2 regions of the Kocuria sp. GQ42 genome follow, and region 2 is predicted to be linked to the other one. Evidence: predicted binding sites of a transcription regulator. Region 2 holds the regulator's gene; the other holds the start of a gene.
What was found. The regulator LexA, encoded in region 2, represses DNA repair genes until DNA is damaged. The targets are predictions, from matches to a motif close to TCGAACANNTGTTCGA.

Region 1: the regulator LexA is predicted to act here: its motif matches at 9,289-9,304, upstream of AC6CH6_RS03580 (DUF6504 family protein).

What each region holds. Positions count from the first base shown of each region.
Region 1 is NZ_JCAXEN010000001.1:756,587-770,461, reverse strand. It holds gene AC6CH6_RS03615 (DNA polymerase III subunit alpha) at 1-2,815, opposite strand, end outside; gene AC6CH6_RS03610 (LysR family transcriptional regulator) at 3,161-4,156, shown strand; gene AC6CH6_RS03605 (tartrate dehydrogenase) at 4,284-5,381, shown strand; gene AC6CH6_RS03600 (hypothetical protein) at 5,458-6,033, opposite strand; gene AC6CH6_RS03595 (MOSC domain-containing protein) at 6,289-6,861, shown strand; gene AC6CH6_RS03590 (TIGR03885 family FMN-dependent LLM class oxidoreductase) at 6,900-7,868, opposite strand; gene AC6CH6_RS03585 (fumarylacetoacetate hydrolase family protein) at 7,985-8,824, opposite strand; gene AC6CH6_RS03580 (DUF6504 family protein) at 8,905-9,228, opposite strand; gene AC6CH6_RS03575 (GNAT family N-acetyltransferase) at 9,530-10,033, shown strand; gene AC6CH6_RS03570 (pyridoxamine 5'-phosphate oxidase family protein) at 10,158-10,577, opposite strand; gene AC6CH6_RS03565 (SOS response-associated peptidase) at 10,574-11,410, opposite strand; gene AC6CH6_RS03560 (lipoyl protein ligase domain-containing protein) at 11,449-12,165, opposite strand; gene AC6CH6_RS03555 (nucleosidase) at 12,210-12,779, opposite strand; gene AC6CH6_RS03550 (MsnO8 family LLM class oxidoreductase) at 12,912-13,875, opposite strand, start outside.
Region 2 is NZ_JCAXEN010000002.1:496,944-510,818, reverse strand. It holds gene infC (translation initiation factor IF-3) at 1-898, opposite strand, end outside; gene AC6CH6_RS07795 (DUF503 domain-containing protein) at 1,262-1,558, opposite strand; gene AC6CH6_RS07790 (DUF1844 domain-containing protein) at 1,663-2,073, shown strand; gene AC6CH6_RS07785 (SseB family protein) at 2,117-2,971, opposite strand; gene priA (bifunctional 1-(5-phosphoribosyl)-5-((5-phosphoribosylamino)methylideneamino)imidazole-4-carboxamide isomerase/phosphoribosylanthranilate isomerase PriA) at 2,968-3,720, opposite strand; gene AC6CH6_RS07775 (CG2302 family histidine operon protein) at 3,788-3,949, opposite strand; gene hisH (imidazole glycerol phosphate synthase subunit HisH) at 3,946-4,713, opposite strand; gene hisB (imidazoleglycerol-phosphate dehydratase HisB) at 4,710-5,339, opposite strand; gene AC6CH6_RS07760 (histidinol-phosphate transaminase) at 5,482-6,585, opposite strand; gene AC6CH6_RS07755 (LysM peptidoglycan-binding domain-containing protein) at 6,662-7,090, opposite strand; gene lexA (transcriptional repressor LexA) at 7,435-8,214, shown strand; gene AC6CH6_RS07745 (ATP-dependent DNA helicase) at 8,364-10,442, opposite strand; gene hflX (GTPase HflX) at 10,447-12,075, opposite strand; gene AC6CH6_RS07735 (class I SAM-dependent methyltransferase) at 12,203-12,865, shown strand; gene dapF (diaminopimelate epimerase) at 12,923-13,875, opposite strand, start outside.

The sequences.
Region 1 (13,875 bases), on a different contig from region 2:
GCAGGGCGTGCACCAGGTCGGCGCGGGAAGCGGGACCGCCGGAGCGGCGCAGCAGGCCGTCGAAGGCCCCCACGGCGGCGAGGCGCTCGAGGGTGCGCCGGGCCGGACGGGCCCGCTGCCGCAGCTCGGCGAGCGAGGCGTAGGGCTGCCCCGCCACGATCCGGCGGACCTCGGCCCGGGAGACCCCGTGGATCCCGGTGAGGGCCAGGCGCACGCCCAGGCGGGCGGGGTCGTCGTCGAGCCGTTCCACGCGGTAGTGCTCGTCGGAGCGGTTGACGTCCACGGGCAGGACGGGGATGCCCATCCGCCGCGCCTCCCCCACGAGCAGGCGCTTGGGGTACATCCCGGGATCGTGCTCCCACAGCCCCGCGAGGAACGCCTCCGGGTGGTGGGCCTTCAGCCACGCGGACTGGTAGGTGGGCACCGCGAACGCCGCTCCGTGGGCCTTGCAGAAGCCGAACGAGCCGAACGCCGCCAGGGTCTCCCAGACCCGGTCCACCACGTCCAGGGGGTAGTCCCGCGCCCGGGCCCGCTCGCGGAAGAACTCCTCCACCTCGAGCTGGCGCTCGGAGCCCAGCCGGCGGCGCAGCTCGTCGGCCCGGGCGAGACCGCACCCGGTGAAGGTGTCGAGGATGCGCAGGACCTGCTCGTGGAAGACGGTCACGCCGTGGGTCTCGGCGAGGATCGGGTCGAGGGACGGGTGGATCGAGACGGGCGCGGACCAGCCGTGGCGGTGCTCCAGGTAGGGGCGCACCATGTCCGAGTGCATGGGCCCGGGACGGAACAGGGAGATGTCCACGATGAGGTCGCGGAAGCTCGTGGGCGCCATCTTGCCGATGAGCTCGCGCTGGCCCGGGGACTCGATCTGGAAGCACCCCAGGGTGTGGGTCGAGCGGATGAGCTCGAACGTCCTCCCGTCGTCCACGGGGATCGCCTCGAGGTCCAGGCGGGGCCGGTCCGGGTGGGTGCGGGCCACCTCGTCGACGGCGTGGGCGAGCGCCGACTGCATCCGCACGCCGAGGATGTCGAGCTTGAGCATGCCCATGGGGTCCATGTCGTGCTTGTCGAACTGGCTCATGGGCATCCCCGTCCCGCTGGACTGCACCGGCGTGCGGTCCAGGAGGCTCAGGTCCCCCAGGATCACCCCGCACGGGTGCATGGAGATGTGCCGGGGCAGCCGGTCCAGGCGCTCGGTGAGGTCCACGAGGAGGTCGAGCTGCTTCTCCTGGGCCACCTGCTCGGCGAAGTCCCGCAGCTCCGGCTGGCGGGCGATGGTCTCCCGCAGCGCCGAGGCCGGCAGGTGCCACAGCTGCTTGGCGGCACCGTCCACGGTCTCGGGGTCGATGCCGAGCGCCAGCCCGGCGTCCCGGACGGCGCCGCGGGCCCGGTAGGCGTTCTGCATGCTCATGAGACTCACCCGTTCGGGGCCGAAGCGCTCGAAGATCCGCCGGTAGACGCGGTGGCGCTCGGCCGACTCGACGTCGATGTCGATGTCCGGGAGGGTCGAACGGTCGTTGGAGAGGAAGCGCTCGAAGAGCAGCTCGTGCTCGAGCGGGTCCACCTGGGAGACGTCGAGCAGATAGTTGACGAGCGAGGACACCCCCGAGCCGCGGGCGGCGTGGCGGACCCCCATCTGCCCGATCATCGCGGAGACCTCGGCCACGGTGAGGAAGTAGGAGGCGAAGCCGAGGTCCTCGATCACCCCCAGCTCCTGCTCCAGCCGGTCCCGCACGGCCCGCCTCGCGCGGCGGCCCGGGTAGCGGCGGCCCAGTCCCGTCTCGCACCGGGCCCGCAGCTCCGCGGGCGCCGGCCGGTCCAGGCCCAGCACGGAGGCCTCGGGCACCACCGGCCGCCCCCAGCCGCAGTCGGCCACCGGGTCCAGCCGGCACCGGTCGGCCACCCGCTGGGTGCCCGCCAGCAGGGCCGAGGTCCCGGCGACGCCGAGGTCCGCGGCCCGGGCGATCTCCGCGGCGAGCGCGCGCATCTGCCGGGCGGACTTGAGCCAGCCCTGGCCGTTGGGCTGCAGCGGCTCCGGCGCCGCCGTCCGCCGGGACGTCCCGGTCCGTCCGGCGCCCCTGCCGCCGGGGGCGTGGCCGGCGCGCGCCCCGAGGGTCTCGAGCGGGGTGAGGGCGCGGGCGGCGTCGAGGACGTCGGCGGTGGCGGCCTCGGCGGGGGTGGCGTAGCGCACCGCGTTGGTCAGCACAGGGGTCAGCCCCGCCTCGAGGGCGGCGCGCAGCATCCGGGCCGCGTGGGAGGTGCTGCACGCCGTGCCGGGGGCGGCGAGGTGCGAGACCACCTCCACGGCGAGCGCCGGTGCGGGGAGCAGGGCCCGCCAGCGGGCCAGGGCGGCGCGCCCGGTGCGGTAGCGGCGGGCCGCGAGCTCCTGCCCGACGTCGGAGGCGGGCCCGAGCAGGACGGTCAGGACCGGCTCCCCGTGCCGGGGCGAGTGTGCGGAGGCCGCGATCTCGGCGGCGGTCACCCCGGGCGGGCCCGCTGCGGCGTGGGCGGTGGAGACGAGCCGGCACAGGGCGGCGTAGCCCGCACCGGCGGTGCCACCGGCCGCCAGGACCACCACGCGGCCGAGGGCGCGCTCGCGGCCGGGGTCCAGCAGGGCGAGGTCGACCCCCAGGACCGGGTCGATGCCGTGCTCCCGGCACGCGCCCAGGTGCTTGATCGCGCCGTAGAGCCCGTCCCGGTCGGTGCAGGCGAGCGCGTCCGCGCCGTCCGCCGCGGCGGCGGCCGCCAGGACGGCAGGCCGGCTGACCCCGAAGTGGGCGCTGAAGGCGGTGGCGACGTGCAGGTGCGGAAAGCTCACGCCCCCATTCGAATACGTGTTCGAATCTTAAGTCAATTGCAAACTGCCGAGGCCGCGAGAATCCCGGCTCCTGGGCGTCCGTCGCGGCGCACGCGGGCCCGGGACGACGCCGAGCCGGGCGGGACACGATCCGCCCACGGCCCGCAGGGGCGCCGCGCACGGGGACGCCCTGGTTCCAGGACGGGGGAGGCCGCACTTCTGTGGCATGTTGTTTCCTGCACCCACGGGCAGGACCGAGGGGTCCGCACCCCCGGGGCGGGTCGGGGCCGCACGGACGCGGCCCCACGGCAGGACGGGGCGGTCGGGCCCGTACGCCCCGCCGCACGGACGCAGGAGGAGACGACGATGGACGTCCGGCAGCTCACGTACTTCCTGGCCGTGGTGGACCACGGCGGCTTCACCCGGGCCGCGGAGCAGCTGCTCATCGCCCAGCCCTCCCTGTCCCAGACCGTCAAGGGCCTCGAGCGGGAACTGGGGGTGCCGCTGTTCCACCGGATCGGGCGGCGGGTGGTGCTCAGCGAGGCCGGCGAGGAGCTGGTGGGCCCGGCCCGGGTGGTGGTCCGGGACCTGGAGGCCGCCCGGGCCGCCGTCGACGACCTGCGCGGGGTGCGCAGCGGCCGCCTGGACGTGGTCGCCATGCCCTCCCCCGGCGTCGAACCGCTCACGTCGATGATCGCCGCCTACGCGCGGGCCCACCCGGCCGTGACGGTCAGCGTGGACGCGGCCTTCACCCCCGAGGAGGTGGCCGACGCGGTGCGCACCGGCCGCGCCGAGATCGGCGTCCTGGGCTCGGAGCACCCGTTCCGCTCCGCCGAGGTCGAGGTGATGCACCTGGGGCAGCAGCCCCTGGTGCTGATCGTGGCACCGCAGGCGGACACCTTCGGTGGCGGGGACGCCATCCGCCGGGAGGACCTGGCCGGGCACCGGGTGGTCGTCTCCCAGCAGGGCTCGCTGATGCGGCGGCTGGTCGACGACGCCCTGGCCGGCGGGGTGCCGGTCGAGATCGCCGCCGAGGTCGCCCACCGCACCTCGGTCCTCCCGCTGGTGCTGGCAGGGGTCGGGCACGCGGTGCTGCCCTCCTCCTGGACCCCGCTGGCACGCCAGGCAGGGCTGCGGGTGCTGCGGATCGAACCGGTCACCGTGCTGCACGTGGCCGCGCTCAGCCGCCCGGCGCACCTGACCCCGGCCGCCCGCGCGTTCCTGGCGGTCGCCGCCGAGCACGCGGCCCGGCACGCCGCGGACCACCCCCGGGCACCGGAGCGGGCGGCGCCGGGCCGGGCCGAGGGGGCGGGCCGGCAGGAGGGGACGGCGCCGCAGGACGTGCCGCGGATCGTGTCATAGGGAATCCCTATCCGGGGGATGGGATTCCGGTCTTGGACCTCACGCTGCTCGGAGCGCTCTACTGGAACCCGGTGCCGCGCTGCGCTGCGGACACCACGACCGGAGCACCCGAGAAGGAGAGCACCCCATGGCCGAGCACCAGGTCTTCACGATCGCCTCGATCCCCGCCGACGGCGTCGGCCAGGAGGTCGTCGCCGCCGGCCGCACGGTCCTGGACGCGCTGGCCGCCCAGTCGAACGGGGCGTTCTCCTTCGACTGGACCGAGTTCCCCTGGGGCAGTGCGTACTACGCCCAGCACGGGGTCATGATGCCGGCCGACGGGCTGGAGACCCTCCAGGACTTCGACGCGATTCTTTTCGGCGCCGTGGGGTGGGAGAACGTCCCCGACCACGTCAGCCTGTGGGGGCTGCGGCTGAACATCACCCAGAACTTCGACCAGTGGGCCAACATCCGCCCCGTGCGCTTCCTCCCCGGAGTGGTCTCCCCGCTGCGCAAGGCCGACGACACCGAGCTGGACTGGGTCGTGGTCCGGGAGAACAGCGAGGGCGAGTACGCCGGACTCGGCGGGCGCAACCTCGCCGGCCGGGGTCCCGGCAACGAGGTCGCCGTGCAGTCCTCCCTGTTCACGGAGAAGGGCTGCGAGCGCATCATCCGCTTCGCCTTCGACCTCGCCCGCACCCGCACGGTCCAGAAGGTCTCCAGCGTCACCAAGTCCAACGCCCAGCAGTACGGCATGGTCCTGTGGGACGAGGTCTTCGCCCGCGTCGCCGCCGACTACCCCGACGTGACGACCGAGTCCGTGCTGGTGGACGCGATGAGCGCCAAGTTCGTCCTGCACCCCGAAGAGCTCTCGGTCGTGGTGGCCTCCAACCTCAACGCCGACATCCTCTCCGACCTCGGCTCCGCCCTGGCCGGCAGCCTCGGCCTCGCCGCCAGCGCGAACCTCAACCCCGAGCGGCGGTTCCCCTCGATGTTCGAACCCGTCCACGGCACCGCTCCGGACATCGCCAGGAAGGGCATCGCCAACCCGATCGGCACCATCGCCAGCGCCGCCCTGATGCTCGACCACTTCGGGCTGCACACCGAGGCCCGCCGGGTCGAGGCCGCGATCGAGGCCACCACCGCCGCCGGCCACCTCACCCGCGACATCGGCGGCACCGCCGACACCGACGAGATCACCCGGGCCGTCGTCGACGCCCTGGCCGCCTCCCTGACCTCCGCCTGAGGCTTCCCGTCCCTCCGGCCCCCGCCCCGCCCGGGGCGCCTCCGGGGACCGGCCGGCACCGCGCCGGGCACGGCGGTCAGCGTCCCGTGGCGCAGATCGCCCGCTCGATCAGGGAGGCGCTGCGGCGGTCGACCTCGTCCTCCACGAGCCTGCCGGGCGCCTCGGGGTACCAGCCCAGGTCGTCCCGCACGTCGGCGGAGACCTCGGACCCACCGCCGCGGCGGGCCACCCGGAAGGTGGCCCGCAGGGGCAGGGCCCGCCACCCGAACTCGGAGGCCGTCCCGCGCCGACGGAAGGTGACGTCCGAGCCCACCGACACCTCCACGCAGCACTCCTCGGAGCGGACCGCCGGGCCGAGGTCCTCGAACGCCGTGCGGATCCGCTCGAGGGCCTCCTCCGGGGGCATCGGGCACGTCCACGCCCGGGTCGTGGTGATGCGCGGCCGGTTCGGGGACCGGCGCGCCAGCCAGGGGACGAGGAACCGCTGACCGAGCACCAGCGCGACGACGACGAGCGCCGCCGCTCCGAGCGCGAGCTGCGCCACGGAGATGACGCCCCGGAGGAGGAGCTGGACCACGACAAGGACGACCACGGCCGACCCGGCCGGCCCGGCCAGCCGGTACCGTCCCCCGGCGGAGCGTCTGGCAGACACGCGACCTCCCTCCCCCATCCGGACCACGGTGCCCCGCGGCTGTCCTCCGTCGTTGTCATTCTTGCCCTCGCGCACCCCGGGACACCAGGTGTGCATCCGTAAAGGGGACAGGATCGCGGGCCGCTCCCCGGGTGCAGGGAAGAGCGGGGCGGCGCGGCCCGGCGCCCCCGGTGTCGTCCGCCCTGCCTATGCTGAGGTCCGGCGGCAGCGAGGCGGCGCCGGACCGGCGGCCGCGACGACGGAGGGGTGTGGGGCATGACGGCGACCTATCGGTACGACGTGGAGGTCCTGCACCTGCTCGTGTCCCCGGCGCACGCCTACTTCGGCCGCGCCCGGGACGGCGCGGCGGACGTCCCCACCACCGACGCCGAGCGGGTGGAGCTGGTGGCCGGCAAGGGCGTGGTGGGCGACCGGTTCTTCGGCAAGGCCGCGCACATGGACGCCGCCGTCACCCTGCTCGCCGTCGAGGCGCTCGAGGCCATGGCCGCGGACCTGGGCACGGGCCCCTTCGACCCGCTCCTGACCCGGCGCAACGTGGTCCTCCGGGGCGCCCACCTGGCCCCGCTGCTGGGCGAGGAGTTCGCGCTGGAGTCCCGGGGCGCCCTCGTGCGGCTGCGGGGCGGGCGCCCGGCCCATCCCTGCGCCTGGATGGACCGGGTCCTGGCTCCGGGCGCGCACGCCGCCATGCGGGGGCGAGGGGGCCTGCGCTGCCGGCCGCTGTCCAGCGGCGACCTGCACCGCGGACCGGCCGTGCTGCACAGTCCGGTCCCGCTCGAGCCGGAGCTGGCCGGCGCGGCCGTGCTGCGGCGCCCGTCCCGGCTGCCGTAGCCCGCGCTCCCGGGACCGGCGCCCGGGGCCGCCCCGGATCAGGCCTGCGCCAGCTGGGGCAGCACCGTCCCCCCGAAGGCGTCGAGGAAGCGGCCCTGCTCCTGCCCCACGTGGTGGAGGTAGATCTCGTCGAAGCCGAGGTCGGCGTACTCGTGCAGCCACTGGGCGTGCCGGCCGAGGTCGGCGGAGACGTTGACCGCCCCGGCGATCTGCTCGTCCCCCACGTCCTCCTGGACCGCCTTGCGCAGGTAGTCCTGGGGTGAGGCGAGCTCGGCCATGGTCACGGGGTCGAAGACGTTGGTGCGCCACTGGTCGAGGGCGATCGCGCGGGCCTGCTCCGGGGAGGGCGCCCAGCTCAGGTGCACCTGCAGCGCGGTCCGCCCGGTGCCGCCGGCCTCGCGCCAGGTCTCGAGCATCCGGCGCAGGTCCTCGAGGGGCTGCTGGACGGTGATGAACCCGTCGGCCAGGGGGGCGAAGCGGCGGACCGTCGCCGGGGTGAGCGCGGCCACGCGCAGGGCGGGCAGGACCTCCGGCGGGTCCCAGACCCGGGCGCGGTCGGCGTGGAACGGCTCGCGGCAGGACACCTCCTCGCCCGCGTGCAGCCGGCGGACGGCGTCGAAGCTGCCCTCGAGGAACCGCTGCCGGTGCTCCTTGGCCGGCCAGTCCGGGGTGACGGCCCGCTCGTTGAGCTTCTGCCCGCTGCCCAGGGCGGTCCAGATCCGGCCGGGGAACATGCGGGCGAGGGTGGCCGTGGCCTGGGCGGTGACCACGGGGTGGTAGCGCCGGCCCGGGGCGTGCACGAACCCGAAGGGCAGGTCCGTGGTGGCCAGGGCGGCGCCCAGCCAGGACAGGGCGAACCCGGAGTGGCCCTGGTGCGGCGACCACGGCTCGAGGTGGTCCGAGCACATGGCGGCGCCGAAGCCGGCCTGCTGGGCGTGCCCGACGTCGCGCAGCAGCTGCTCGGGAGGGATCTGCTCGTGGGAGGCGTGGAAGCCGATCGTCGCCATGGGGTCCTCCGGTCGAAGGCGGGAACAGGACAGTGGGATCAGGACAGCGGGATCAGGACAGCGGGATCAGGTCAGCGGGAGAAGGGCGACGGGACCGGGTGGGGACGGGTGCCGGGTCAGCCGGCCGCCGCCCGGAGGTCCTCGGCGGGGGTGCAGACGTTGCGCAGCTCGCCGATGCCCTCGATCTCGGTGACGACCTCCTGGCCGTCCCGCAACCAGATCCGGCGGGGCTTCTGGGCCAGGCCCACGCCGGCGGGAGTGCCGCAGGCCACGAGGTCCCCGGGCTCGAGGGTCAGGAACCGGCTGAGGTACTCGACCAGCTCCACGGCGGAGAAGATCATCCGGTCGGTGCCGGAGTCCTGGTGCCGCACGCCGTCCACGGTGCAGCGGATCGCCAGTCCCGCCTCGGGGTCGATCTCGTCGGGGGTGACCACCACGGGGCCCACCGGGGTGGTGCGGTCGAAGTTCTTGCCCTGGAACCACTCGGAGGTCCGGCCCTGCCAGTCCCGCACCGAGATGTCGTTCATGATGGTGTACCCGGCGATCGCGGCCCGTGCCTGGTCCGGCGTGGCGTGGCGCAGGGGCGAGCCGATCACCACGGTGAGCTCGGCCTCCCAGTCGATCTTCTCGGACTCCTCCGGCATGGCGATGGGGTCGGTGGGGCCGATGAGCGCGGTGGGGTACTTCGCGAAGATCGTGGGGTGCTGCGGGATCTCCTGGCCGACCTCCTCCGCGTGGTCGTAGAAGTTCAGCCCGGCGCACAGGATCTTGCCCGGGCGCAGGACGGGCGTCGCCAGGTCCTCCGGGGCCGGCGCGGGGCCCGGCTCCCCCGGCAGCCGCAGGTCGCCCCCGGCGAGGAGGGCCCCGACGTCGGGGACGGGGAGGTAGACGGTCCGCCCGTCCTCCTGCCGGAAGGCCTGGGTGGTGCCGTCGCGTCGCACGGTGCCGAGTCTCACGGGTGCTCCCTCACGTTCTGCGGTGCGGTCTCCACCGACGATCCTATGCACCTCCGGCGGGACGGTGCACCGCGGCGGCCCTACGCGCAGCGCACCACGCGGATCCCCGAGGCGCTCGTGGCGGCGAGCAGCCGCCAGCGCCCGGTGTCGAGGGTGTGGACGAGCTCGAGGGTCAGCAGCTCGGAGCGGGTGTTCAGCTGCACCTGGACCCGCCACATCTGCTGGTCCACCGCACCGATCCCCCGGTCCTTGGGCAGCCGCGCGTCCTCGGACCACCAGGCGCGGCGCTCGTACCAGCGCACGGGGCCCTGGGCCACCAGGTAGTCCCGCCCACGCCAGTGCACACCCACCGGCACCCCGTCCGTGTCGCAGTCCACGTCGACGCTCTCCGTCAGGAAACCCACGACGGCTCCTCTCTCCCTCGGCCCGGCGCCCGTCCCTGGTGCGCCCTGTTCCCTGGAAGCTAGAACACCTGTACGACACGCTAACCCGGAGGAGCGTGGAAAAGGAACAAGTGTTCCCTTGAAGTTCCCGCTCCGACCTGGCCGTTCACTTTTGCGATCGAGAACGGCGAAGCATGGACAAGCCCAGCGAAATGGATACGCTGAATGCACGGAGGGCCTGCCCTGCGCGGCCCTCCCGGACGTCCCCTGTCCCTCGTCCGCCCCGCCGGAGCAGCCGGCGTCGACCTCACGGAGGCCTTCCATGACCGGAACCATCACGCTGATCGCCCACACCGCGGCGAACGCCAAGAAGCCCGCGGTGAATCTGCGTCCGTCCGGCCCGGAGGACGCCGAGAGCCTCGCCCAGCTCTACTACTCCTCCTACGAGCAGGGCGGGGTCTCCAGCCTGGAGGAGGCCCGCCAGGTGATCCGGGGAGTCTTCGACGGGGAGTACGGGCCCTTCCTGCCCGAGGCCTCGCCGGTGGTGGTCGACGACGACGGGACCGTGGTGGCCGCCGCGCTCGTGCTGTCCCGGCGGGTCGGCGACGACCTCCCCGACGTCCCCTACATCTTCGAGCTGTTCACGGCGGCCTCCCGCCGCCGCCAGGGCCTGGCCGAGCAGCTGGTGCGGTGCGCCATGGGCACCCTCTACGACAACGGCTACGACCAGGTCAGCCTGCGGATCGCCGAGGACAACGCGGCGGCGCTCGCGCTCTACCTGACGCTCGACTTCAACCGCTGGGTCCCCGAGACGGACTACGTCTGAGCCCGGCGGGCGCTCCGGACCGGGGGACGCCGGAGGGGACGCCGGCACGAACAGGGCCCGGCACCAGGCCGTGGAAGAGGCCCGGGACCCGCGATGCGGGTCCCGGGCCTCTTCTGTGACCGGCTCAGAGCGAGAACTCCTCCCGGACGGGGGGATCGGCGGCGATGTCGACGAACCGCGCCCAGCGGGGGCGCACCGCCACGAGCCGGGTGCTGTCCTTGCCCGTGGCCCCCGGGTGCCGGGACTCCAGCACCTCGCCGGCGTCCCGCGCGGCGGAGCCCTCCAGCACGCCGGCCTCGCCCTCGAGCTGGAACTCCTGGCCCGTCCCGGAGACCACCACGAGGGAGACCCGCGGGTCGGCGAGGAGGTTGGCGTACTTGCGGCTGCGCTCGTTCGTGCCGAAGACCAGCCGCCCGTCCCCGAGGGCCGCGAGGTTGATCCACGCGGACTCGGGGCAGCCGGCGCCGCTGTTGGTCGCCACGACCCCGCCGCCGTGGGCGCGGACGAAGTCGGCGACCCGGTCCGCGGGCTCCCGGGGGCTCAGAACAGGCTCCGCTGCGGCTCGACGAGCTCCGGGGAGTTGTTGCGCACGTTGCCGACCGCCGGGCCCACCGGGTCGAGCACCCAGCGGGCGGCCGTGCGGTGCGCCTCGGCCCGGACCAGGTCCACGAGCTGCGGGGCGTCGTCCTCCCCGGGGCGCAGCCAGTCCCCCACGTGCTCGGGCGCCAGCGGGATCGGCATCCGGTCGTGCAGACCGTGCAGCTCCGTGAGCACGGGGTGCTCGTCGGAGGGCTCCGGGGAGTCGGTGGTGAGGATGGAGCAGGACAGCAGCCACGTGCTCCCGCCGCCGTCCCTGCCGGGCTGCAGGGCCGCGGAGTGCAGCTCCGTGCCCTCGGGCACCCGCCACCACTCGTAGATCCCGGCGAACCAGATGGTCTCCTCCGGGTCGGCCGGGTGGACGTAGTAGGGCTGCTTGCGCCCGCCCTTCCCGGCGCCGGGCTCCTTCTTCCACTCGTAGTAGCCGTTGGCCGGGACCGCGCACCGGCGGGCCCGGACCGCCTTGCGGAAGGACGGCTTCTCGAGGACGGTCTCCGAGCGGGCGTTGAACATCTTCGACCCGACCGCCGGGTCCTTGGCCCAGCCCGGGACCAGTCCCCAGCGGGCCACGTGCAGCTCGCGCACCAGCTCCCCGTCGTCGTCCCGGCCGTCCCCGCCGGTGAGGCGTTCCAGGACGATCGGCACGTCGGTGGTGGGCGCGGTGTTCCAGTTGGCCCGCAGCCGCTCGGAGTCGGCCTCGCCCAGGCTCTCGTCCGGGACCGCCCCGGTCGCGGCGACGAGGTCGCCCACGGCCCGGGCGATGACGTAGCGTCCGCACATCTGCTGCCTCCTCGGTCTGCCCGGCCCGCGGCCGGGGCTCAGTCGGTGAGCGGCCCGTACCCCAGGTACCGGGAGTACATGCCGTACACCTTGCGGATCCCGCGCTCGACGTCGGCCACGGTGGTGCCCGGGCGCAGGTCGTCCACGGCCCCGGCGGTGGCCGGGTCCCAGTCCAGGTCGAGGGCCGAGTAGACGTCGGTGAGCACCGAGCGGATGGGCTCGGACTGCTCGACCACCAACACGGTGCTGAAGTACCAGGCGCCCGCGACCACCCGCTGGGCCGTCCCGGCCAGCTTCACCTTCCGGCCCGGGGTCGACGACGACGCCGGGTGCGTCCCGTGCACGCTGTGCTCGCCGGCACAGTACTCGCCCGGGATCTCGCCGACGTCGGCCTCGACCTCGAGCTCCTCCAGGGCGGCCACGATCATGTCGCCGAAGAGCCGGTAGCGGTCCTGGATGCCCGAGGTGGGGTCCTCGGCGGTCTCGAGGTGGTCGATGATCAGGCACCCGCCGTGGTAGGCCGCGGCGCGGCCCCCCACCTTGCGGACCAGGGGCTCGAACCCGCTCTCGCGGGCGGCCCGGGCGGCGTCGGGGAACCCCGGGCGCAGCTCGTCCCGGCGGCCGAAGGCGACCGTGGGGGCCGGTTCGTACAGGCGCAGGACGGGCCCGCTGCGGCGCACGTCGGCGAGGAGGGTCATGGCGCTCTCGTAGTCCTGCTGGGCGCCCAGGGACTCGCGCTGGCGGAGAAGTTTCATGCTGGCCCCAGTCTAGTGGCGGATCCGGACGGTCCTGCGGCAGGTCACGCCCCGGTGATCCCGCTGCCGCGGAACCAGCGCCCCAGGGCCAGGGCGCTGAGCTCGACCTTCTCGGCCCACGCGACCGCCTCCTCGTCGGCGGCGTCGGAGACGTGCTTGACCATCCGCAGCGGCACGCCCAGGTGCCGGCAGGCCACCGCGATCGCCCAGCCCTCCATGTCCACGAGGTCCGCCCGGGCGGCCAGGGCGTCCCGGGCGGGTCCGCCGGCCACGAAGGAGTCCCCGGTGGCGAGCACGGGGCCGTCGCCGCCGAGCTCGATGACGTTGTCCACGGGGATCCCGGCCGCGCGCAGCAGCTCCTCGTCCACGTCCCGGTTGATGATCCGGGAGGGCTCGAGCACCCCGGTCAGCCCGTGCTTCAGGGCGCCGGCGCTGCCGATGTTGAGCACCGTCAGCTCCGCCCGGCGCGCGGGGTCCGGGCAGCGGGTCAGCACCGCCTCGGTGGTGCGCACCGCCGCGGACGACATCCCGACACCGGTCAGGACCAGGTCGATGTCCTCCGGGAAGTACTTGGTCTCCAGGGGGTGGGCGGCGAGAACGAGCAGCTGTGGCACCCCGTCACTCTATCCGCACTCCCCTCCTGCCCCCGCTCCTGCCGCCGAGTCCCCCACCTGGTCGCAAATCCCCATGATCAGACGGGGGGAATTGCGATCAGATGGGGGACTCGGTGGGACGGCGGGGGGAGGTCAGGCCGGGCGGGTGGTGAACAGCGCGGCGAGCCGCCGGTCGGAGTCCGCCTGGGCGTCGAGATCGTGCGCGCCGCCCGTCACGAGCAGCTCGTCCGCCCCGGTGCGCGCGAGCAGCCGTTCCAGCTGGTCCCGGACCTCCGGGGCCGTGCCGTGGACGGAGGCCGTGAGGGTCTCCTGCACGAGGGCCCGCTCCCGGGCCGTGAGCCCGTCCGGCTCCGCGGGCCGCGCGGGCGCCAGGGGCGGGAACTCGCCCCGGGTGCGGGAGGCGGCCAGGGCGCGGGCCTCGGGCAGCAGCAGTTCGCGGGCGGCCGCGCGGGTCCGCGCCACCGCGACGTTCGCCGAGACCACCGCGTAGGGCTCCGGCCACCACGACGACGGGCGGAACTGCGCGCGGTACCGCTCGAGCACCGCGGCGCCGCCGCCGGGGCCCTCGCGGAAGAGCGCCGGGCCGCCGAGCACCACGGCCAGTCCCGCCCGGGCCGCGGTCTCCACCCCGGCGCCGGTCGCCAGGACGAAGACCGGTGTGGCGGCGTGGTTGCGGGGCCGGGCGGTCACCGGGGCCGCGCCGGAGAGGTGCGCGAGCAGCTCGGCCAGGTCGTCCCCGAAGCGGTCCGCGGCCTCCTTGCCGGTGCGCAGCGCGTCCCGGACCGCGGCGGTGAAGCCGAGGGAGCGGCCCACGCCGAGGTCGATCCGGCCGGGGTGCAGGGCCTCGAGGGTGGCGGCCTGTTCGGCGACCACGAGGGGCTGGTGGTTGGGGAGCATGATCCCGCCGGAGCCGATCCGGAGGCGGCGGGTCCGGGCGGCCAGGGCGGCCATCAGCACCGCCGGTGCGGACCCGGCGATCCCGGGCACCGCGTGGTGCTCGGCCACCCAGAACCGGTGGTAGCCCAGCTCCTCCGCACGCTCGGCCCGCTCCAGGACGCGGGCGAGGTCGTCGGCCTCCGTGGAGCCGTCCCGGGTG
Region 2 (13,875 bases):
GGGCCGGCGGCTTCGGGGCGGCCTTCGGCGCCGGGGCCTCGACGACCTCGGGCTCCGGTGCCTCCGCGACCTCGGGCGCCGGGGTCTCGACGACCTCGGGCGCCTCCGGCTCGGCGACCTCGGGCTCGGTGACCGCGGGCTCGACGACCTCGGGCTCGGGGGCGGCGGCCTGCACCGTCTCCGGGACCTCTGGGGCCGGTGCCGGCTCCTGGACCTCGGGCTCCGGGGCCGGCTGCTGCACCGGCTCCTCGGCCTGCCCGGCCCGTTCGCGCAGCTCGGCCGGGAACGCGTCCCCGATCGACTGGGTCACGGGCGCCGCGGAGGACGTGTCGATCTTGTCCTTCGCCTTGCGCTCGTTCTCGGCCTTCGCCTCGTCGCGCTGCTTCTGGCGGCGCGCCTCGGCCTTGGCCTCGGCCTTGTTCTTCAGCGGGCCCACGACCATCACCATGTTGCGGCCGTCGACCCGGGGGCTCGACTCGACCGCACCGACCTCCGCGACGTCGTTCGCGAAGCGCTCGAGCAGGCGGACGCCCATCTCGGGGCGCTGCTGCTCGCGGCCGCGGAACTGGATCATGGCCTTGACCTTGTCGCCGGCCCCGAGGAACCGCTTGGCGTGGCCGACCTTGGTCTCGTAGTCGTGGGTGTCGATCTTGAGCCGGAACCGGACCTCCTTGAGGACCGTGTTCGTCTGGTTCTTGCGCGACTCCCGGGCCTTGACCGCGGCCTCGTACTTGTACTTGCCGAAGTCCATGAGCTTGGCCACCGGCGGCTTGGCGTTGGGCGCCACCTCGACCAGATCGAGATCCGATTCGCGGGCCAGCCTCAGTGCGTCCTCGACGCGGACGATGCCGACCTGCTCGCCTGCGGGTCCGACGAGACGGACTTCGGGGACTCGGATTCTGTCATTGATACGTGGATCGCTAATGCCGTGCTCCTGATGTTCTGCGTGGTCGCCCGGAGGTTTCCGGGGACCTCATGGTTCGGTCCGGTCCGCAACGACAAAAGCCCCCGCTGCGGTCGGCAAGCGGAGGCTCATCGGTGCACCACCCGGGGGTGGCGCGCTGCGTGACGGAGCGGACGCGGGAACTCCCGGCCGTGCCGTCGTGCGGACGATGTCGTCGCGGACCCGGCGGCCGTGGGCAGGTCGTCCGAGCGGATCGGGGACCGTGGCCGGCGCGGGTGGGAGTCTCCTCCACTTGCACACTGCCGACCAGTCTAGCCCATGGGCCGCCGGTTCGGGAAACGGCGGGCGTGCGCGCTGTCACTCGTCCTCGGTGCTGTACAGGGCCCGGCGGGCCGAGAGCAGCTCCGTCTCCGGGCGGGCGGCGACGAAGCGCTCGACGTCGTCGAGGACCTCGACGAGGCGGGCGGCGTCGGCCGCGACCACGGCGGTGCCCACCAGGGCCCGGCGGTGGAGCTCCAGGTGGCCGACCTCGGCCGCGGTCACGGGGAACCGGCGGCGCAGCTCCGCGACGAGGGGCCGCACCACGGAGCGCTTGCCCTTCAGGGAGTGCACGTCCCCCAGGAGCACGTCGAACTCGATCCACCCGATCCACACGGCGTCCCCGCCTCCTCCCGGCCGTCCCCGGCCTCCCCAGCAGGATAGTGCCGGCGGGGCCGGGACGGTCCGGGCGGCGGACAGCGGTGTGGCAGAGTTGGGCCATGACTTCCGAGAACACCTTCCGCTTCGACGACGACGCCGCACGGTCCGGCCAGGAGATCCCGCAGGAGACGGTCAGCGCCGTCGACGAGCAGATGCGCGACATCGCGGAGGTCCCCGCCATCGAGGTCATCACGACCGCGGCCGTGCACCTCATGAGCGCCGCCGCCGTGAAGTGCGGTCTCGCCGCCGGCGAGGACGCGGAGGAGCTCAAGGACCTCGACGAGGCGCGCAAGCTCATCACCGCGCTGGCCGGCTTCGTCACCGCCGCGGCCCCGGAGATCGGCTCGCAGCACGCCGCTCCGCTGCGCGACGGTCTGCGCACCCTGCAGCTCGCGTTCCGGGAGGCCTCGCGCTACCCGGACGCCCCCGGCCAGGGACCCGGCGAGCGGTTCACGGGTCCCGTCACCTGAGGACCGTCACCACGAGTGCGCGGGCTGATCCGGGTTCCCCGGGTCAGCCCGCCGTCGTGAGACGCAGCTGCATCGAGTCCACGTCCTCCGCGAGGGCCGGCTCGACGCTCAGCCGGGCCTGGAAGCGGGCGACGACGTCGTCCAGCTGCGCCCGGTCGAGCCCGGCGCGCAGGGACAGCACCACGGCCAGCTCGGGGCCCGCCCCGCCGCCCCGGACGACCGCCTCGTCCGCGGCGCGAACGGCCACCCCGTCGCCGGGGGCCGTCCCCACGCCGAGCACCCCGGGCAGGTCCTCGGCGCAGCGCCGCACGGCCGCCTCGACCGCCGCGCTGCGGTAGGAGGGCGTCCAGGTCCTGCCCTGGGCCAGCGCCCAGAGGGCCGGGCGGCGCACGACGAACGGGAGCGCCGCGCCCGGGTCGAGCACCAGCAGCTGGGTGCCGTCCTTGACCGCGGCCACGGCCGCCCGGCGGACGTCCGTGGCCACCGGCCGCGCTTGGGCGTGCCAGCCCGCGAGCGCCGCGGTGGACGTGAAGACCGGCAGCACCTGCCGGCCGTCCGCCGCCCGCAGGGACACGAGCGCCATGTCGGCCTCCTTGTCGGCCACCAGACCGGCCTCGGTCACGGTCGAGGCCGAGACCTCGGCCACGACGGGCACGAACACCCGGGTCCCGGCCAGCGCGGCGACCACCGCGGCCTCGTCCCCCCTCCCCGCGCGCAGGTCCTCGAGGGCCTGCAGCACGGCCGGGGCGGCGGCGCCGTCGTCGTCGGGGAAGCGGTGGGTGTGGCTGGTGCCCTCCCCCAGGTCGCGCCCGGCCCAGGCCTGGCCGCCGGTGTCCGCCGTGCCGCCCGCGCCCGCGAGCTGGGCGGCGATGTGCCCCGGGAGGGGCCGCTCCGTCACCGCGCTCCCGGCCGGCCCGCCACGTCGAGGGCCTCCTCGAGGGTGAAGCGGCCAGCGTAGAGGGCCTTGCCCACGATCGCGCCCTCGACGCCGGAGGGCACCAGGGTGCGCAGGGCGGCGAGGTCCTCGAGCGAGGAGATCCCCCCGGAGGCGACCACGGGCTTGTCGGTGCGGGTCGCGACCTCCTGCAGCAGCTCCAGGTTGGGGCCCTTGAGGGTGCCGTCCTTGGTGACGTCGGTGACCACGTAGCGGGCGCACCCGTGCTCCTCGAGGCGGTCCAGGACCTCCCAGAGGTCCCCGCCCTCCTCGGTCCAGCCGCGGGCGGCGAGGACGGTGCCCCGCACGTCGAGGCCCACCGCGATGACGTCGCCGTGCTCGGCGATGACCTTCTGCGTCCACTCGGGGTTCTCCAGGGCCGCCGTGCCCAGGTTGATCCGCGCGGGGTCCAGGGACAGCGCCCGCTCCAGCGAGGCGTCGTCGCGGATGCCGCCGGACATCTCGACCTTCAGCTCCAGCTCGGCGGCCACGCGGCGGAGGACGTCGATGTTGTCGCCGCGGCCGAAGGCGGCGTCGAGGTCCACGAGGTGGATCCACTCGGCGCCGGCCTCCTGCCACGCGAGGGCGGCCTCGAGCGGGTCGCCGTAGCCGGTCTCGGAGCCGGCCTCGCCCTGGACCAGGCGCACGGCCTGGCCGTCCGCGACGTCGACGGCGGGCAGCAGCTGGAGGCGGGGGGTCTCGCTCAGGGACATGGGTTCTCTTCTCTCGGTGCTCGGGTGCTCGGGTGCGGGTGTGCGGGCGTTCGGGGTGGGCCCGGGCTCAGCGGCCCTGGAACCAGGCGTACCAGCCGTAGCCGACCAGGGCCGCCGCGACGGCGGCCAGGAGGACGACTGTCCACAGCGGCTTGCGCTGCTGGTGGAACGAGATGGCGCCGCCGGCGACGAACGCCCCGAGCACCATGACGACGACGGCCGCGCTCACGCGGCGCCGTCCTGGCTCTCCAGGGTCGGCCGGCCGGCCAGGGTGTCCCCGCCGAGGGGGTCGCCGGCCTTGAGGTGGTCGAGGCGTCCCGTGCGCGGCAGGGTGCCGAGCCAGTTGCGCAGCAGCTGGATGCCGGCCTCGGAGGACTTCTCGGGGTGGAACTGCGTGGCGCACAGGGCCCCGTTCTCCACGGCGGCGATGAAGCGCCCGCCGTGGTCGGACCAGGTGACCTGCGGCGGCCGCATTTTCTGGATGCTCTGCGGGAAGTCCCACTCCTGCACCCCGTAGGAGTGCACGAAGTAGAAGCGCTGGTCCTCGATGCCCCGGAACAGGACGCTGCCCTCGGGCGGCTGGACCGTGTTCCAGCCCATGTGCGGGACGACGTCGGCCTTCAGCCGTTCGACGACGCCGGGCCACTCGCCCATGCCCTCGGTCTGCCGGCCGTGCTCCACCCCGGAGTCGAAGAGGACCTGCAGGCCCACGCAGATGCCCAGCACGGGCCGTCCTCCGGCGAGGCGGCGGCCGATCAGGCGCAGCCCGTCCACGGAGCGCAGACCGTCCATGACGGCGGCGAACGCGCCCACGCCGGGGACCACGAGGCCGTCGGCGTCGAGCACCGCCTCGGGGTCGGCGCTGAGCACCACGTCCGCGCCGGCGGCCTCGAGGGCGCGCACGGCCGAGCGCACGTTGCCGGCGCCGTAGTCGAGGACCGTGACGGTGGGCCGGGCGGCGCCGTCGGTCGCGGTGGTGCCGTCGGTGCTCACAGGGCCCCCTTCGTGGACGGGATGCCGCGGACCCGGGGATCGTGCTCCACGGCCTGGCGCAGCGCGCGGGCCAGGGCCTTGAACTGGGCCTCGGCGATGTGGTGCGGGTCCCGGCCGGCCAGCAGGGTGACGTGCAGGCAGATCCCGGCGTGGTAGGCCAGGGACTCGAAGACGTGCTGGACCATGGAGCCGGTGAAGTGCCCGCCGATGAGGTGGTACTGCTGGCCCTCCGGCTCGCCGGTGTGCACCACGTAGGGCCGGCCGGAGATGTCGACCACGGCGTTGGCCAGGGCCTCGTCCAGCGGGACGGTGGCCTCGCCGAAGCGGCGGATCCCGGCCTTCTCGCCCAGCGCCTGACGCAGGGCGTCCCCGAGGACGATCGCGGTGTCCTCGACCGTGTGGTGGACGTCGATGTGGGTGTCCCCGGTCGCCCGGATCCGCATGTCGATCAGGGAGTGCTTCGACAGCGCGGTGAGCATGTGGTCGTAGAAGGGCACCGAGGTGTCGATGTCGTTCTCGCCGGTGCCGTCGAGGTCGATCTCGACGGACACCGTGGACTCGCTCGTGCGCCGCTCCAGGGCGGCGCGGCGGGGCGCACGGGTGCCGGTGGTGGTCTGGTCGCTCATTCGGTGGGAACTCCTCGCGGGCGCGGCACGGCCGTCGGTGGGCCGCGGGTGGTCCGGGCCGGGACGCGCGGCGGCGCCCGGGCCCGGTGGTGGTGGTCTGCCTCCATGCTATCCGGGTCGGCAGGACCCGGCCCCGGGGCTCTCAGCCGCCGGAGACGATCCGCGCCATGCTGGTCAGGAACGCGGTGGTCTCCTCCTCGGTGCCGGCGGTGACGCGCAGGTGGCCGGGGATCCCGACGTCCCGCACGAGCACCCCTTCCTCGAGCAGCTCCCCCCACACGGCCCGGGAGTCCTCCATGCCGCCGAAGAACACGAAGTTCGAGTCCGACTCGGCCGGCTCCAGCCCGATCCGCTTGAGCTCGTCGACGATCCGGTCGCGCTGGACCTTGATGTCCTCCACGTTGGCCAGCAGCGACTCCGAGTGGCGCAGGGCCGCCAGGGCCGTGGCCTGAGTGACGGCGGAGAGGTGGTACGGCAGCCGGACCAGGCGCACGGCGTCGGCGACCTCCGGCGCCGCCGCGAAGTAGCCGAGGCGGGCTCCGGCGAGCGCGAACGCCTTGCTCATGGTGCGGGAGACGATCAGCCGGGGCCGGCCCTCGAGCAGCGTGAGCGCGGTGGGGGTGCCGCCGTGGGAGAACTCCGCGTACGCCTCGTCGACCACCACGACCGTGCGGAACTCCTCCCCCGCCTCGTACACGGCGGTGACCACGTCCGAGCCCAGCGCGGTGCCGGTCGGGTTGTTGGGCGAGCAGAGGAAGACCACGTCGGGGCGGTGCCGGCGCACCTGCTCGGCCGCGGACTCCGCGGACAGGCCGAAGTCCGCCGCCCGCTGCCCGGCGACGAAGCCGGTGTGCGTGCCGGAGGCCAGCAGCGGGTACATCGAGTAGGTGGGGACGAAGCTGAGCAGAGTGCGGCCGGGGCCGCCGAAGGCCTGCAGGATCTGCTGCAGGATCTCGTTGGACCCGTTGGCCGCCCACAGGTTCCCGGGCCCGAGCCCGTGGCCGAGGTACGCGGCGAGCTCCTCGCGCAGGGCGGTGAACTCGCGGTCCGGGTACCGGTTGAGGGTCCAGGCCGCCTCGGTGACCTCCCGGACGATCGCCGCGTGCACGTCCGCCGGCACCGGATGGGTGTTCTCGTTGGTGTTGAGCGCCACGGCGACGTCGAGCTGCGGGGCGCCGTACGGCGTCTTGCCGCGCAGGTCGTCGCGGAGCGGGAGGGCGTTGAGTCGGTCCAGGTTCTGCGTCACCCGGACAGTTTAGTGCTCCGCCCGGCGCGTGCAGATCGGGGCGTGCAGAGCGGGGCGTGCTGATAGGGCGGGCGGCTCAGGCGGCCGGGACCTCGAGGAGCTGGCCGGCCACGAGCACGGAGCTGTCCAGGTCGTTGAGCTCCACGATCTCGTCCATGACCTCCCGCGGGTCCCGGTCCGGGTCGGCCGCCACGGCGAGCTCCCACAGGCTCTGCCCGGGGAACACGGTGGTCTGCTCGGTCCCGGAGCCCGGGACGGGTGCGCTCGTGGCCGTGGCCGTCGAGGGGACGAGGAAGATCACGGCGAGCACCACCAGGGCGGCGGAGCCGGCCAGGACGGGCAGCCCCAGGAACACCAGGCGGCCGCGGCGGGTCAGGGTCAGCGGGGTGCGGGACGCGGAGCGGGCGGGACGGGCCCGCCGGAGCGCACGGCCGAGCCCCCGGGCGGATCCTGCGGACTCGCGGCGGCGGGTGACGACGGCGGTGAGGGTGGCACTGGCACTCATGACATGAACTCCTTGACGTTCCCGCACGGAGCGGGCGATCTCGAACACCGGTCCGGTCGACGACCCTCGCGGGCCTCCATTCGATCGAACATACTTTCGAATACCGATGACCCATGTCTAGCACGTGTCTGCGAATGCTGTCGACAGCGGGTCGTACATATGTTTGAACACACACGGCGTGTCGCCTAGGCTGAGGACAGGTTCGGGCCCCCGGCCGGCGCGCGCTGCGGACCCCCTGCGCCTGCCGACCGGGACCTATCGAACCACCCGGGTCCGACATCGGAACCGGGACCGCGCAGACCGGCTGCGGCACCTGCAGCCGGACGGGAAAGGACGACGCTCCCATGGCCCAGCCCCCCACCCCCGAGGAGCCCCGCGCCCGGGGCGCCCGCCCCGGGGCGCGCTCGCGCAGCCGCGGGCTCACCGTGCGCCAGCGCACCATCCTCGAGGCCATCCAGCGCTCCATCGCCGAGCACGGCTATCCGCCGTCCATGCGGGAGATCGGGGACCTCGTGGGCCTGGCCTCGCTCTCCAGCGTCACCCACCAGCTCGCCCAGCTCGAGAAGCTGGGCTATCTGCGCCGGGACCCCAAGCGCCCGCGGGCCATGGAGGTGCTCACTCCCCTGCAGCTGCGCGGGACCGCCGGGGCGGAGTCCGCCGAGCCGTCGCAGGAGGCCCCGGCGGCACCGGCGGGCCGGACCGCTCGTCCGGCCGCCCAGAACGCCGTGGCCGAGCTGTCCACCTCGGCGGACGTGACGATGGTCCCCCTGGTGGGCCACATCGCCGCCGGCGGGCCGATCACGGCCGAGCAGTCCGTGGAGGACGTCCTCGCTCTGCCCCGCCAGCTGGTCGGGCACGGCGAGCTGTTCATGCTGCGCGTCAAGGGCGACTCGATGATCGACGCCGCGATCTGCGACGGCGACTGGGTGGTGGTGCGCCGGCAGAGCGCCGCCGACAACGGGGACATCGTGGCCGCCCTGCTCGACGACGAGGCCACGGTCAAGACCTTCCGCCAGCGGGACGGCCACACATGGCTGCTGCCGCAGAACACGCGCTACGAGCCGATCCTCGGCGACCACGCCACCGTGATGGGCAAGGTCGTCTCGGTGCTGCGCAGCCTCTGAGCCGCCGCACGCCCCCGGCACCCGGGCCCTCCGCCGCCGGCGGGGGGCCCGTTGCCGTCCGGGCCGGCCGCCGTCCGCACACCCTGCTGTCCGGACCCCGTGCGGGGCCGGCGCGGTCCGGGCAGACCCCGGGCGTCCGCCGGACGTGCTCAGCCCACGGAGAGCCGCTGCAGGGCGCCGAGCACCACCTGGCGGTCCGTGGTGGTCCACAGCGGCGGCAGGGACCCGCGGAGGAAGCCGCCGTAGCGGGCGGTCGCGATCCGGGAGTCCAGGATCGCCACGACGCCCCGGTCCCCGCCCGCGCGGATGAGCCGCCCGGCCCCCTGGGCGAGCCGCACGGCCGCGTGCGTCGCGGACACGGACATGAACCCGTTGCCGCCGGCCCGTTCCGCGGCGCGGCTGCGGGCGCTCGCCAGCGGGTCGTCCGGGCGCGGGAAGGGAATCCGGTCGATCATCACGAGCCGGCACGAGGCCCCCGGGACGTCGACGCCCTGCCACAGGCTCATCGTGCCGAACAGGCTCGTGGACGGGTCGTCGGTGAACTCCTGGACGAGCCCCGCGAGCGAGGACTCCCCCTGGCACAGGATCGGCAGCTCCGTGCGCCCGCGCAGCGCCTCGGCCGCCTCCTCCGCCGCCCGGCGGGAGGAGAAGAGCCCGAGGGCCCCACCCCTGGAGGCCTCCAGCAGGGCCAGCATCTCGTCCAGCTGGGCCTCCGTGAGCCGGCGGCCGGGCTTCTCCAGGTGCTTGGCGAGGTAGAGGATGCCCTGCTTCGGGTAGTCGAACGGGCTGCCGACGTCCACGCCCTCCCAGCGCGGGGCGCCCTCGCCCCGCAGGCCGAGGGCGCCGGCGGCGGAGTCGAAGGACGAGCCGACGGACAGGGTGGCGGAGGTGAGGACCACGGTGCGCCCGTCGAAGAGCCCCTCCCGCAGGGTGCCGGCCACGCTGAGCGGGGCCACGTGCAGGGTCGCCGGGTCGGTGTCCTCCGCGGGCACGTAGCCGCGGCCCGGCTCCCAGCCGCCCTGCCGCGAGATCCACAGCACCTCGCGGTGCTCCTCGGCGGCGAGGATCCGCTCGGCCAGGTCGAGGACGTCGCTCACCCGGGAGCGGGCCATCTGCCGGCCGGCGTCCCCGTCCTTCTCCCCGGGACCGGCCTTGGACTCGGTCATCACGGTGCGGGCGGCGTCCCGGATCTGGGCCACGGCCGCCGCCTGGGCGTCCCCGAGGCCTCGGTGCAGCAGCTCGGCGGGGGCACCCATCAGGGCGGCCTCGAGGTTGGCGGCCCCGGCGGTGAGCGAGTCGGGGCTCGCGGAGGTGTGCTTGCGCGCGGACGCGGCGGCCGAGCGGACCATCGCCGCGGAGAGCTGTCCGGTGACGGCGCCCGTCACCCGGTCCTGGAGCTCGTGGGCCTCGTCGATGACCACGACGTCGTGCTCGGGCAGCACCGTGATGCCCTCGAACGCGTTGATCGCGAGCAGGGCGTGGTTGGTGATGACGATGTCGGCCTCACCGGCCCGCTGCTTGGCGAGCTCCGCGAAGCAGTCCTCGACCAGGGGACAGCTGCGGCCCAGGCACTCCTTCGCCGTGACCGACACCTGGCGCCAGGCGCGGTCGCTGACCCCGGGGAGCACCTCGTCCCGGTCACCGGTCCCGGTCTCGCGGGCCCACTCGCGCAGGCGCTGGACCTCCTGGCCCAGCCGCCCGGGGTTCTCGGCGGCCTCGGGCTGCGGCGGGCCGGGGTGCGGGGCGGCGTCGGGCAGCGCGAAGAGCGCGCCGGGCTCGTCGTCGGACGGGTAGCCGCCCTCGATCTTGTGCAGGCACGCATAGTTGCTGCGGCCCTTGAGCAGGGCCACGTCCACGTCCCGCTCGAGCTCTCCCTCGAGGGCGGCCAGCAGGCGCGGCACGTCCCGGCCGACGATCTGCGACTGCAGCGCGAGCGTCGCGGTGGCCACGACCACCGGCTTGTCCGCGCGCTGGGCGTGCTCCACGAGCGGGGCCAGGTACGCGAGGGACTTGCCGGTGCCGGTCCCCGCCTGGACCAGCAGGTGCCGGCCCCGGTCGAGGGCCTCGGCCACCTTGGCGGTCATCAGCCGCTGCCCGTCCCGGACCTGCCCGCCCATCGCGGTCACGGCGGTGTCCAGCAGGGCCAGGGAGTCCTTGGCCCCGGGCAGGGTCTCCGGGCGCACGCCCGTGACGTCGTGCCCGGATTCGTCCACGAATGCGGCGGCCACGCGCTCAGGCGCTCTCGGCGCCGAAGCCGGGAGCGCGCTCGGGGGCGAACTCCGCGAGCTCGGCCGCGAGGTCCTCGCGGACCTTCACGAGCAGGTGGGTGCCCTCGGGCAGGTGCTCGGTGCGCAGGATCTCCGCGTCCCAGTCGTGCAGCCGGCTGACCACGTCGCCGCGCTGGTAGGGGACGAGCAGGTCCAGCACCGTCTCGGGCCGCGGGATGGACTCGCTGATCCGCTGCCGGAGCTCCTCGATGCCCTCCCCGGTGCGGGCCGAGACCACCACCACGTTGCGCTCGCGCTGCTTGATCCGCTCGACCACGAACGGGTCGGCGGCGTCCACCTTGTTCAGGGCGATGATCTCGGGGATGTTCTGCGCGTCGATGTCCGTGAAGACCTGGCGCACCGCGCGGATCTGGCCCTCCGGGTCCGGGTGGGAGGCGTCCACCACGTGCAGGATGAGGTCGGAGTCGGCGACCTCCTCCAGGGTGGAGCGGAACGCCTCGACGAGCTGCGTGGGCAGCGAGCGGACGAAGCCGACCGTGTCCGAGAGCGTGTAGCCGATGCCGTCCGGTGTCTGCGCGCGGCGGACCGTGGGGTCCAGGGTGGCGAACAGGGCGTTCTCCACGAGCACGCCCGCGTCCGTGAGCCGGTTCAGCAGCGAGGACTTGCCCGCGTTGGTGTAGCCGGCGATCGCCACCGAGGGCACGGAGTGGCGGCGGCGGTTGAGCCGCTTGGTCTCGCGCGCCGGCTTCATCGCGGCGATCTCGCGCCGCAGCTTGGCCATGCGGGTGCGGATGCGCCGGCGGTCCAGCTCGATCTTGGTCTCACCGGGGCCGCGGGAGCCGATGCCCTCACCGGCGGCGGCGCGACCGCCGGCCTGGCGGGACAGGGACTCGCCCCAGCCGCGCAGGCGCGGGAGCAGGTACTCGAGCTGGGCGAGCTCGACCTGGGCCTTGCCCTCCTTGGACTTGGCGTGCTGGGCGAAGATGTCGAGGATCAGACCCGTGCGGTCGATGACCTTGACCTTCACGACGTCCTCCAGCCCGCGCCGCTGGGAGGGGGCGAGCTCGGAGTCGACGACGACGGTGTCCGCGCCGGTCGCGGCGACGATGTCCCGCAGCTCCTTGGCCTTGCCCGAGCCCAGGTACGTGGCCGGGTCCGGCTTGAGCCGGCGCTGGACGATGCCGTCCAGCACCTCGGAGCCTGCGGTCTCGGCGAGCGCGGCCAGTTCGCGCAGGGAGTTCTCGGCCTCCGCGAGCGTGCCCTCCGTCCACAGTCCGGCCAGCACCACGCGCTCCAGGCGCAGCTGGCGGTACTCGAGCTCGGTGACGTCCTCGAGCTCGGTGGACAGGCCCGCGACGCGGCGCAGGGCGCGGCGCTCCTCGAGGTCCTGCTGGTCGCCGTCGTGGACGGTGTGCCCGTCTTCGGCGTCGGCCAGCTCTCGGGCCCGGCCGGAGAACCGGCCCGGCGCGGTGGGGTCGTCCTCGGGGGCGGTGTCCTGCCCGGCGGCCTGCTCCCGGGCCCGGGCCCGGGACAGCACGCGCTCGACGACGTCCTCCAGGTCCTGCCGGCTCAGGCCGTTCTCGGGCTCCGCGGCGTCGCGGGGCTCGGCAGGGGTTTCACGGGGGTGGGTCATGGTTCCTTTCGGACGGGATGCTGATCAGTACATTCTAGTGGCGGAGCCGGACATCCCGGCGTCCCGTCGGGGTCCGCGCCGGTTCCCGGTGCGTGCGCGGCGGGCGCTGTCGGTAGCATGGGGCGCTATGGCACCGCCTCCCGACTCCCCCGATCCCGTGGCCGGCCCGGCGACCCCCAACCCGGGGACCGAGCACTACTTCTCCGAGGACCCCTCGGTCCCCGAGGTGCGGCGGTCCGTGGCCGTGCGGCTGCGGGGGCGGGAGGTCTCGCTGCAGACCTCCAACGGGGTGTTCAGCCCGCGGGGTCTCGACAAGGGAACGTCCGTGCTGCTGGAAAATGTTCCCGACCCCGCCGGGGCGGAGCTCCTGGACATCGGCTGCGGGTGGGGTCCGATCGCGCTGAGCCTGGCCGGGTCCGCCCCGGGGGCCCGGGTCACGGCCGTGGACGTCAACGAGCGCTCCCTGGGGCTCACCCGGGACAACGCGGCGGCCCTGGGCCTGACCGGTGTGGAGGCGCTGCTGCCGGAGCAGGTGCCCGCGGAGCGGCGCTTCGACACCATCTGGTCCAATCCGCCCATCCGGATCGGCAAACAGCAGCTGCACGAGCTGCTGCTCCAGTGGCTGCCGCGGCTGGCCGAGGGCGGCACCGCGTGGCTGGTGGTGCAGAAGAACCTCGGGGCGGACTCGCTGCAGAAGTGGCTCGGCACCGCGCTGGGCGGCGGCTTCCGGGTCTCCCGGCACACGACCGACAAGGGGTTCCGGGTCCTGCTCGTCGAACGGCGGGACTGAGCGACCGGCACCGGGCCGGGTCCCACCCCACGAACCTCAGGCCTCAGGCCTCAGGCCTCAGACGAAGGTGCCCTCGGCCACCAGCACGGCCGGTCCGGCCAGCACCACGTGCTCGGCGCCGTCGGGCGCGGGGACGAACGTCACGGAGACGATCCCGCCGGGCACCTGCACCAGCCACTGGTCCGGGGCCGTGGCGCCGCCCCAGAAGCGGGTCGCGGCCGCCGCGGCGCACGCGCCCGTCCCGCAGGACTGCGTCTCGCCCACGCCGCGCTCGTGCACGCGCATCCGCACCCGGCCCACGCCGTCGTCGTCGCCGTCGGCGGGGACCACGAACTCGACGTTGGTCCCGTCCACGGGCTCCGGGCGCACGACGGGGGCAGTGTGCAGCCCGAGCTGGTCGAGCTTCTCCCCCTCCGCGAGCGCCACGACGGTGTGCGGGTTGCCCATGCCGATCGACAGCGCGGGGCGGGGCACCTGCAGCCCCTCGGCGGTCACGACGGCGTCCGAGCCGCGGGACCGGGCCGCGTCCCCGTCGAGGAAGGTCCACGGCCCCATGTCCACGGCGTAGCCGGAGTCGGTGCGGGCCACGGTCTTCACCCCGGCGCGGGTGCCGATGCGCAGCACGTCCCCCTCGGGGACCGCGGCGAGGCCCCGCTGGAGCAGGTAGTGGACGAAGACCCGGACCCCGTTGCCGCACATCTCGGCGACGGAGCCGTCGTTGTTGCGGTAGTCCATGAACCACTCGGCGTCCGGCGCCGCCTCGAGGACGGCCCGCCCCTCGGGGATCGCCTCGGAGCGCACGGCGCGGATCAGCCCGTCCCCCCCGATGCCGCGGTGGCGGTCGCACACCAGGGTCACCAGCTCGGCGTCCAGGGCCAGCTCCGCGTGCGGGTCGGTCAGCAGCACGAAGTCGTTGCCCGTGCCGTGGCCCTTAGCGAAGTCGCGGCCCCGGAGCTCCCCCCAGGGGCCGGCGTCGGCGCCGGGGGCGGTGTCCGGGGCGGGGCGGGTGT